One region of the Erythrobacter sp. Alg231-14 genome, then DNA from elsewhere that is predicted to be linked to it. Evidence: predicted binding sites of a transcription regulator. Region 1 holds the regulator's gene; each other region holds the start of a gene.
What was found. Region 1 encodes LexA, which represses DNA repair genes until DNA is damaged. Its sites were predicted from a motif close to GTTCCNCNCTTGTTCT; they were not measured.
Positions count from the first base shown of each region.

Region 1 (3,277 bases):
GGAGCCGTGGTTCCATCGCACCGGTCGCAATATCTTTATGTTGTTCGTGACTGGGTTGGTGATTGAAATTGCGTTGATGCCCGTTGTGCTGTTCCACTTTCACCGCGCGGGGCTTTACGGCGCTTTGGCCAATGTCATCGCGATCCCCTTGGTTACCTTCATATCGATGCCTCTTATCGCTGTTGCATTGGCGTTTGATTTGATTGGGTTGGGCAAACCGTTTTGGTGGGTGGTGGAAGCATCACTCAACATGTTGCTGGGCATTGCACATTTCACGTCGGCGCAACCCGGTGCGGTCAAATTGATGCCGCAAATGAGCACGGTAACAATCGGCCTATTCGTGTTGGGCGGATTGTGGCTCGCGCTTTGGAATGGAAGGGCAAGATTGCTTGGCTTTGTACCAGCGGTGATCGCGACCGGCATGTTGATGATGACGCCTATTCCAGATGTTTTGATCGGACGCGAAGGACGCCATGTCGGTATCACAATGACGGATGAAGATGGCAGCCGCCGATTGCTTTCCTTGCGGGACAGCAGATCATCCTATTCGCGCGACAATCTGCTCGAAATGTCGAGTGTTACCAGCGATCCTTTGCCGATGGCGGATTGGGAAGGAGCACAATGTTCAACCGAATTTTGCGTCATCACGCTGGATCGGGGAGGGCGACAATGGTCGCTCTTACTCGCGCGCAATCGCGAATTGGTGGAAGAACGCGCTTTAGCCGCTGCGTGTGAGCGGGCGGACATCGTTGTTGCTGATCGATATCTGCCCTATTCGTGTGCACCGCGTTGGTTGAAAGCGGACCGCAATATGCTGGAACAAAGCGGCGGATTGTCTATCGACCTCGCCAATCAAGAGATCACGTCGGTCGCCACGGGGCAGGGCGAGCATGGATGGTGGTTGGGCGGGGACGATTGACGTGCAGTGACGCCGATCGTCCCCGGCTCAACTCCAACCCTTAATGGTAGCGTCGCAACAGACCGGCAAGCTTACCTTGCACTTGGACTTCCTCTGCACCGTAGACCTGTGGGTCATAAGCCGCATTCGCAGGATCAAGGCGGACCATGCCGCTGTCTTTGTGCAGATATTTCAATGTGGCTTCCTCGCCGCGAACAAGCGCAACGACGATCTCTCCGTCGCGTGCATTGTCGGTGCGACGAACAAGCGCAAAGTCACCATCGAAAATACCGGCTTCGACCATGGAATCGCCCGACACCTCAAGCGCATAATGTTCGCCCGGTCCCAACAATGCCGCAGGCACAGGAAGAGAGCTTTGTCCCTCCAACGCCTCAATCGGAGCACCGGCCGCGATGCGACCATGAAGGGGAATTTCAATGACGTCGTTCGCCGGTTCGGGGGCTGCCACTTTCGGACGGACCGCCGCAGGCACCGCATCGTTTGCCGCCAACGTTACCGGTTGGCTTGCTCGTGGTGCAGGGGTCGCGTCTTCGGGTTGTTTGATCACTTCCAAAGCGCGGGCACGGTTTGGCAAACGTCGGATAAATCCACGCTCTTCCAAAGCCGAGATTAAGCGGTGAACGCCCGATTTGCTCTTTAGATCGAGCGCCTCTTTCATTTCTTCGAAACTTGGCGAGATGCCAGTGTCTTCCAACCGCTCTTGAATGAAGCGGATCAATTCGTGTTGCTTTGCCGTTAACATCAGCAAACTCCCTAAGGCGCACCGCACAGCCTGTTTTATTACACAGACCCGGTGCCAAACTCTGTCACCCCCAGAGGCATCGCCCGATCACAGACCAGAATAACGATGCGTTCGAAGCATTGATCGCGCACCGATATGGTGAACGAATACAGAACAATTAGGCAACTTACGGAGTTAAGTCAAGCGGGTGAAATGCGTAAAACCGCGCAATTCAGCCATTCTCAAGATGAAAGATGGGAACAAGCTGTCCGATCGCGACCGCATCTGACCCGGCGGGTCGATCTATTAGGCAATTGGATGATGCCAGGGCGAGCAGGGCGCTCGAATCCTGCGACGCCGCGCGTTTGACGGTTGCGCCATCGCACACGCCGCGCAGGAACTCTCTGCGGGTTCCCACCGCGGGCAGTGCCTCGGCAGATTTCACATAGGTCGGCTTTGGCAACGGCTCAGGGTCGCCAATGGCCGCTTTCACCAAAGGCAAAGCGAATAGGAATGCAGTGACAAAGCTGGAAACAGGATTGCCCGGTAAGCCCAGTATGACTTGCCTTTCATCCCCTTTCCCTCGCGTCGCGACCATCAACGGCTTGCCGGGTTTAATCCCGACTTTCCAAAAATCGATCTCAGCGCCCCACGCCTTCAATGCGGCCTGCATGAGATCGTGATCGCCGACGGATGCGCCCCCTGACGTGATCAGTATGTGTCCGTCAGCCTTGTCCAATGCGGCGGCAAGTGCATCCATATCGTCTGGAACGGGGCCTAGATTCTCGACGAGCCCTGTGAAGGGTTGCAACATGGCGGCGATCATCGCCCCATTGCTGGCCGGGATCTGATGCGGTTGGCAATCTGCCGCGAATTGCGTCAGCTCCGAACCGCTGTCTAAGACAGAGGTGTAGGGCTTCTCGCGATGCAGGATGGTGTCGTGGCCAGCAGACAGAGCGAGGGCAATTTGCGCCGGGCCCATTCGTGTCCCTTTGCCCAAGATCGTTTGACCCTTGGTGAAGTCGAACCCGGCTTTGCGGATGTGTCGACCGTCTTCGGGTGCTTGCTCATCGGGGGCGAGGGAGATTGTATCGCCATCAACGTGGGCGTTTTCTTGGATCAGAACGCTGATACCACTGGGTGGGACATGGGCGCCGGTTGATATCCGAACGCACTGACCATCCTTCAATGCGCCGTCGAATGGCAACCCAGCGCGGCTTTCGCCGACCAATGTCCATGTGCCTTTGGCGCCGGATGCACCATCACCGCAAATGGCGTAGCCATCCATCGCCGATAGGTCGGCGGCCGGTTGTGTGCGCATGGCCAAAAGGTCTTCGGCCAAAAAGGCGCCGTGTGCGATGGCAACGCCCGAACGCGTTAGCGCGGGTTGCGGGGCGAGGGCGAGCAATCGCGCCTGCGCCTCTTCCAAGGTCAGCAATGCGCTCATTGCGCGTCTGCTTTCCATGTACCGGATTTGCCCCCACGCTTTTCGATCAATCGCACCGCGTCGATCACCATCCCTTTGTCGATCGCTTTGGCCATATCATAGATGGTGAGCAAAGCAGTCGAGACGGCCACCATCGCCTCCATTTCCACCCCGGTCTTACCGGTCAAGGATGCGGTGGCAGTGGCGCGAA
Region 1 covers NZ_LT702999.1:2,474,134-2,477,410, forward strand. The annotation lists gene BQ8290_RS11810 (ComEC/Rec2 family competence protein) at 1-919, shown strand, start outside; gene lexA (transcriptional repressor LexA) at 960-1,661, opposite strand; gene BQ8290_RS11820 (molybdopterin-binding protein) at 1,873-3,087, opposite strand; gene moaC (cyclic pyranopterin monophosphate synthase MoaC) at 3,084-3,277, opposite strand, start outside.

Region 2 (3,277 bases), 450 kb from region 1:
TCTTTAGAGGAAGTAGCGCATCTTTATCGTGAGGTTTTGCGACGCCGATCCGATTGTAAACACCGCATCATCCCAATCAGGCGGCGCCATGCGAACCGGGGCATCGCGCGAAAAGCCGTACCCTTCGCGCGGGGCCATGCCGAGCACGCGGTTCGCTTTTCCGTCTTCATTTTCATCATGCAGCAAGGCGATGGCGTAATCACCCGGTTCAACATTCTCAAACCGGATGGTGATCGTGTCATCGGCGCGCACAACGGTGCGGTGCGAATTGGGGTCGCGGGCACAACGGGGAAACACATCCTCCATTGTCGTCATGCAGGCGCGCACCACGCCTTCATCCGATCTAAGGTCGGTTACGGTGATGGTGATCGTCGCCGCCGCGGCCGGCGCGGCAAAGGCCGTGAAAGCGATGCCCATGGCTAAGGCGGCGATAGGGCGAAGAGCGCTGATTGTTGATCCCGTCATTGGGTTTGTCCCTTTACCGGTGGATGAGCCGTGTCGAAGCGTTTCGAAAATCCGTGATCTGTTCCGCAGACCCGATCCCAAAAACGAAAATAGAGGCCGAAATTGCATCTGTATTCCTCATGATGGCGTTCATGATGGCTGGCGGTTATCACCCACCGACCCAACACAGAATGAACAAAACGGCGCGGAAACATTTCCCAACCCATATGATTGGTAACACCCATGATCGTGGCGATGGTCAACACCACGCCAAGCATCGCTAGGTGGATTGGCACGATAAAGGCTAAGATGGGCACTACAATCGCGCCGCTTATCGCTTCGATGGGGTGAAAGCTCATCGCAGTCCATGCGGTGGGCGGGCGGCTTTCGTGGTGAACGGCATGCGCGATCCGAAACAAGCGCGGATGGGCGTGCATTGCTCGATGGCTCCAATAAAACCAGGTGTCTTGGGCGAACAAATACACAAAGACCGACACCGGCAAATACCACACAGGATAGGTCGACCAATCCGAATAGAGCAGCGAGAAGTCGTGGTGCCGCCACAACCAAAAGACGACCCCAGCGGGCGCGCCGTAGATAAAGGCGGAGATCATCGACCACCGTATCTCACGTGAGATTTGGGGCTTCATCCCATCATATAGGCCGGGTCGAAACCGCGCCGTTGCCCATGCAAAAAGGCCGCTGGCCAGAAAGTACCGCACGGCAACAATTACCGTCATGGCGGCGCTCACCAACAATAGGGCGAGCCAGATCGGCGTATCAGCAGGGATCATGCGGCATGGTATGACGCAAAAGGTTTAAGCAGAACAGCCGCATTGCGCGCGGCCGGCTATATGATTGCTGCGCGCGGCCTTATTCTTCCGCGCCATTGATGCCGATTTGAGGATCGATCAGGCCCGTGTGCCGGCGCATTCCCATCCGCGCCAAGCGTTCAACCTGAACCTTGCGGCGCGCCGCAGCCAATGGTTCAAGCGGCGCGTGGCGAAGGATTTCCCCATCATAGGCGTCGGCCACAATCACCCCACAGCGATCGGGTTGAAACGCCTCGGTTTGGAGGGGGGATCTATCGAGCGACGGGGGCACGCCCCAGAAAAAACGATCGCAATAATCGAGGTAATCGGGCCATTTCCCATCGCCCAGCAAATCGCTGCGCGCGACCTTCACCTCCACGATGACGACCAAGCCTTTGGCATCAATGCCCATCAAATCGGCGCGCCTGCCGTTTTTCAACGGCACTTCTGAAAGGCACCAAATGTCGTTGCGGGCAAACAAACGCATGATCCCGCGCACCGTATCTTTGGCGGAGACAGGAGGCGCGCCATGATCCCGCGCGGTTGCGTCGGTGGGCGTTTCGGATTGCGAATCAAGTGCGGATGAAGAAGCGTTGGTCACCCGCCATAATTGGAACATATGGCGAACACAGTCAACCCAATGTCAAACCAACGGTGCATCCATGGCCGTTCTCTTAGAAAGGCGATTGGGTGGTTATTGTGGCTGGCTGGCGTTCGGTTGAACCACGGCCAATACGGCGTCGCGTGCATGGTGAAATTCACGCCAAAGCGCCAATGCAGGGGCGCTTGCGTCCTGACCGCGGGCGGTGATCGCGCCAAGCGCGGCGAGGCCCGGGCGCATCATGGCGTCAATATCGTCGACACCTTGCCAAGCCAGCGTTTGCTGCCACCCATTCGCATCCCCCAGCATTTCAGGGAAAGCGGCGAGGCGCGAATCAAACACTTCGGGAGAAATGTTTGCGATTCCCGCCAATTGAGCGGCTGTTTCGTGAAGCGCTTCCCACTGCTGCGCCAAATGGCTGATGGGCCGACCGGCTTGATCCGCCGACGCGCGCATCGATTGCATTTGTTCTGGTGGGAGCGCTGACATGAGGGATGGTCTAGCCAAACGGTCTTGCCGATTGGTTAAATCCATATCGGTCAATTGGGTTCTCTGTGACCCAATAGGAGACTCGTGAAATATTGCCGAACCCAACAATTGAACTGGCGCCGGAGCAAGAGGCTTGCTAAGCGCCGCGCCCGACGCAATCATAAACGTCGAAGCCCAAACACCACGGGCACCCGTAGCTCAGCTGGATAGAGCGCTGCCCTCCGAAGGCAGAGGCCAGAGGTTCGAATCCTCTCGGGTGCGCCATTGCTTTTTGGCGGTTTTCCGGGTCCATAATCGTAATTTCTTGTAATATCTGACCGGCTGGCGCCACTATTGCTTGCCGTTGGGGGGCTTCCTGCGTCTATCAGGGCCCAAGATAAGCGCGGCGGGGATGGCTGCGCGTAGAAAAGGGGCGCTCTTATGAGAATCGCGATTGCGGATGATGATCCTGAATTGTTGGAACAATTGGGCAATGCGATCGACAAAACCGCGCATCAATGCGAGCGGTTTCGGTCCGGAACAGAACTGACCACGTTTCTAAAGCGCGAAACGTGTGACGTCGTTTTGGTTGATTGGAACATGCCGGGACGCACCGGCTTGGACATTGTTAAGTGGGCAACCACCAGCGTCCAAAACCCACCGGCTTTCATCATCCTCACCAGCCGATCGGATAAAGCCGATATTGTTCTGGGCCTTGAAGCGGGCGCGGTCGATTATGTTGTAAAGCCCGAAAGCGAGGAAGTTATTCTTGCGCGGATTGAGGCGGCGCATCGCCGACTGAACACCGGCGGCCCGGAGCGGTTTGGCAAGTTCGGACTGTATGAAGTCGATCGGATCACCAAACAGATCTCCCGCGGGGGTGAGGCGCTCAACCTCACGAACAAAGAAGCCGATTTGGCGATCTTGTTTTTCGACAATCTCAACCGGCCTT
Region 2 covers NZ_LT702999.1:2,020,556-2,023,832, forward strand. The annotation lists gene BQ8290_RS09710 (DUF2141 domain-containing protein) at 4-465, opposite strand; gene BQ8290_RS09715 (sterol desaturase family protein) at 462-1,238, opposite strand; gene BQ8290_RS09720 (MmcB family DNA repair protein) at 1,318-1,755, opposite strand; gene BQ8290_RS09725 (hypothetical protein) at 1,951-2,346, opposite strand; tRNA gene BQ8290_RS09730 (tRNA-Arg) at 2,534-2,610, shown strand; gene BQ8290_RS09735 (response regulator) at 2,767-3,277, shown strand, end outside.
Region 2: BQ8290_RS09720 (MmcB family DNA repair protein) is a predicted target of LexA. The motif match lies at 1,869-1,884, and genes of this name have one in related genera.

Region 3 (3,277 bases), 1.6 Mb from region 1:
CTTTGGGCGGCGCCAGTCTCGCCGGCAGCATCGGATACATCACAGCGTTGATTGGCGCGGTTGCGTTGATTTACGCTTTGTTTGTGTTGCTGATGCAGGGAAAAGGGAAATCGGCATGACCGCCCACCCAATGGACGAATTCCCCGTCCGCAAATTCCGATTCGATTTTGATGCGGCGGAGCCTGAGACTGCTGTTTGGAGCCAAAGCTCTGAATTGTTTAGCCTGTTCGCCAATGCGTTTACGCTGCACGTACCCTATTTTGAGAAGTATCTCGTTCGATCGATGATCGCGGCGCGCGGCAAGATCACCGACGAAAAGTTGAAGCGCGATGTCGACGCCATCATCGGGCAAGAGGCGCACCATGCCGATGCCTTCATTAAATTTAACGACCTATTGAAACGCCGATATCCCAAGGCTCAGGCTATGGAAGAGCATGCCAAATATGGGTTCAAGGATCGTCTCAAAAAGGATGATTTCAAAACCTTGGTCGGCTTCACCGCAGGATACGAAACTTTCACATTCCTCGCCGGAATGCTGTTCCTCGACAATTACGATGAATGGATGGCGGATTCCGATCCCAAAGTGAAAGCTTTGTGGGTGTGGCATCAGGTGGAGGAGGTGGAACACGCCGCCGTCGCGTTTGATGTCTACAAGCACTTCTTTGCCGATGATGAGAATTTCCGTCGAAGAATGGTGCTTTCCGCGTTTTGGCACATCGTGTCCGAAACGTTCAAAGCATATCTCCATATGTGCAAAGTCGAAGGGTGGTTTTCCAATCCCATCCGTGCGGCCCGCGCTATGGGGTTTATCACCCGCGTTGTGTCACAAATGATCTGGAACGCGCGCCCCGTGATGCGATCAGGATATCACCCGCGCAATCACCCGCTCGCGACAACGGAACAAAATCCCATCGCCGTATCCTGGCGACGTTTCCATAAAGAAGGCGGCGACGTCTTAGAAATCGATCACGCCAAAATGAAAGCCATTCTGGAAGGTTGAGTGAGCGCAATTGATGGCCCAATCGGGTTCTATCGTGGGAGGTACGGCACCGTTAGATTCGTCCGCCCTTCCAAACTACTCGCCCAATCATCTCTATTTCATCTGCACTCACATCGACCGGAGGATAGGCGAGGTTTTGGCTGAGCAGTGAAAACCGCCCCGCCCCGGCTTGCGCCACGCGTTTGACCATCAATGTGTCACCCAATCGCACAACATGGACACCATCGCGAAACGGTTGAGTACGTCTGTCGACCAGAATTTCATCACCATCGCGCAAGACCGGATCCATGGAATCCCCTTCCACTGTGATCGCCGACAATTGCGCCCCCGATAATCCCTGTTCCGCCAGCCATCTGCGCGAGAACTTAAACGAATCAAACGGCGCCTCTGTCACGGGGACTGCGCCGGGGCCCGCGGACGCTCCTATGTCGAGCCGTTCGACATCGATCCAATCCGATTGCTTGGCCGGTTTGGCCCAGAAATTGTAGGATTTTTCCTCCGGAAACTCCGATGGCGCACCCAACTCTTCTTCACCGATCCCAAAGAACCGCGCCAGCGTCTTGCGGTCCCCTTCCTCCAACTTGCGCGGCGATCCTTTGCGGATGAACTGTTGAAGGTAGCTAGTATTTCTACCTAGCAACTCAGAGAGGCTCGCAAGACTAGCGCCCCGTTCTTGCGACAATTCGAGCAAACGTCGGCGCACCTGATCGGAGTGTCCGTAAGAATAGGATGTCGGCTTCATAGGATGTTTAACCATTAAAACTTCCTATACGAAAGATTTTTCCTAGACAAGTAGGAAATGAGATGGAACATTTAAGGAACATTGAGTGATTCGCAGGGTCGCAGCCCGGTTCATTCTCACATTCACTTCGGTGTCCAACAGGAACCTAACCAAGGGGTACAAAGATGCTTTTGCGCAAAGTTGAAAAGTTCATGTCCGACCACAACATGCCCGCGACCAAATTTGGCCGGCTGGCTGCTCATGACCCGCGGTTTGTGTTGGACCTACGGATGGGACGTATACCTCGCCCAGCCACAGAGGCGCGGATCAAACGTTGGATGGCGCACTACATCGCATCCTATGGCGCGTCATCCGATGACGTCCTGAGCACCAATTCTGCATCGATCTCCCCCACAATCGGCTCTCTCCAATCTGAGGAATTCTCGCATGCTGTATGAAGGAGCGCTCCAATCCGATGCCACCACCACTTCGGCGTTTACCTCCCCTCCTCCATTTGAAACCAAGTCGGCAGACGGGGCTGTTGAGGCGTCAAACAAAGTATCGAGCGTTAGCCAGCGTGCGCGCAGATACCGGCCGCGCCGGACCGTTTCGGACCGCGTGAGAGAGGCCCTTTTGATGTTGGCCGACGGGCGCGCGGATCTCTTAACCCACGAAGAAAAAGCGTGGAACTCGATCACGTTCAGCGGCACGCGCCACGAAATCATGTTGGATTTTAACGGGGCGGAATCGGTGGCAGCTGGTGAGGGTTTCATCGCCAATTTGCCCGAACACGAGTTTCGCATTCCCGGCCATTTGGTCGCCGATGCCACGATTAATGAGGTTGATCACCGGTTTGGTGCGGATGAACGGATGGTGGTGACGGCGGTTTTGTTGCTGTTAGAAGAAGCGTAAACCGTCGCCTCACCACCCGACAACGAAGGTAAATAAAAACCACCATGAAGGTGGCTATATTTGGCGTCGTGAAAATGATTTGCTGGACGCGGATCGAATAGACCCGCGTCCAGCGAAACTTATGCTTTGATAACGATCATCTTTTCGATGGTCATTTCATGCATTGTGTACGGAATACCGCCAACACCGTGGCCGGACGTACGCAGACCAGCAAAAGGCATCCAATCGGTGCGGAAAGCGGAATGGTCGTTCACCATCACCGCCGACGCATCGATGTTGCGATAGGTCGTCATCGCCGCGGAAAGGTCATTGGTGTACACCGCCGCTTGGAACGCGACGTCGAGCGAATTGGCCTGAGCGATGGCCGCGTCCACATCATCATAGGAATAGATGCAAACCACCGGACCGAACACTTCGTTTTGCGAAATGGTAGCGTCGACAGGTGGGTTAAGCAGCAAAGTCGGTGCGTAAGTGGTGTCAGAGAGCTTTTCTCCCCCACACAGCACCTCTGCCCCGCCTGATCGCGCTTCTTCGACCCATTGCGCCACACGGTCGCATTCTTTCGGTCGGATCAAAGGCCCGCATTCCACGGTTTCATCAATGGCGTTGCCCACGGTAAGCGCTTTGGTTGCTTCCGCCATCTT
Region 3 covers NZ_LT702999.1:898,407-901,683, forward strand. The annotation lists gene BQ8290_RS04280 (hypothetical protein) at 1-119, shown strand, start outside; gene BQ8290_RS04285 (metal-dependent hydrolase) at 116-1,000, shown strand; gene BQ8290_RS04290 (S24 family peptidase) at 1,053-1,757, opposite strand; gene BQ8290_RS04295 (hypothetical protein) at 1,907-2,179, shown strand; gene BQ8290_RS15075 (hypothetical protein) at 2,169-2,633, shown strand; gene BQ8290_RS04305 (aldehyde dehydrogenase family protein) at 2,753-3,277, opposite strand, start outside.
Region 3: BQ8290_RS04290 (S24 family peptidase) is a predicted target of LexA. The motif match lies at 1,807-1,822, and genes of this name have one in related genera.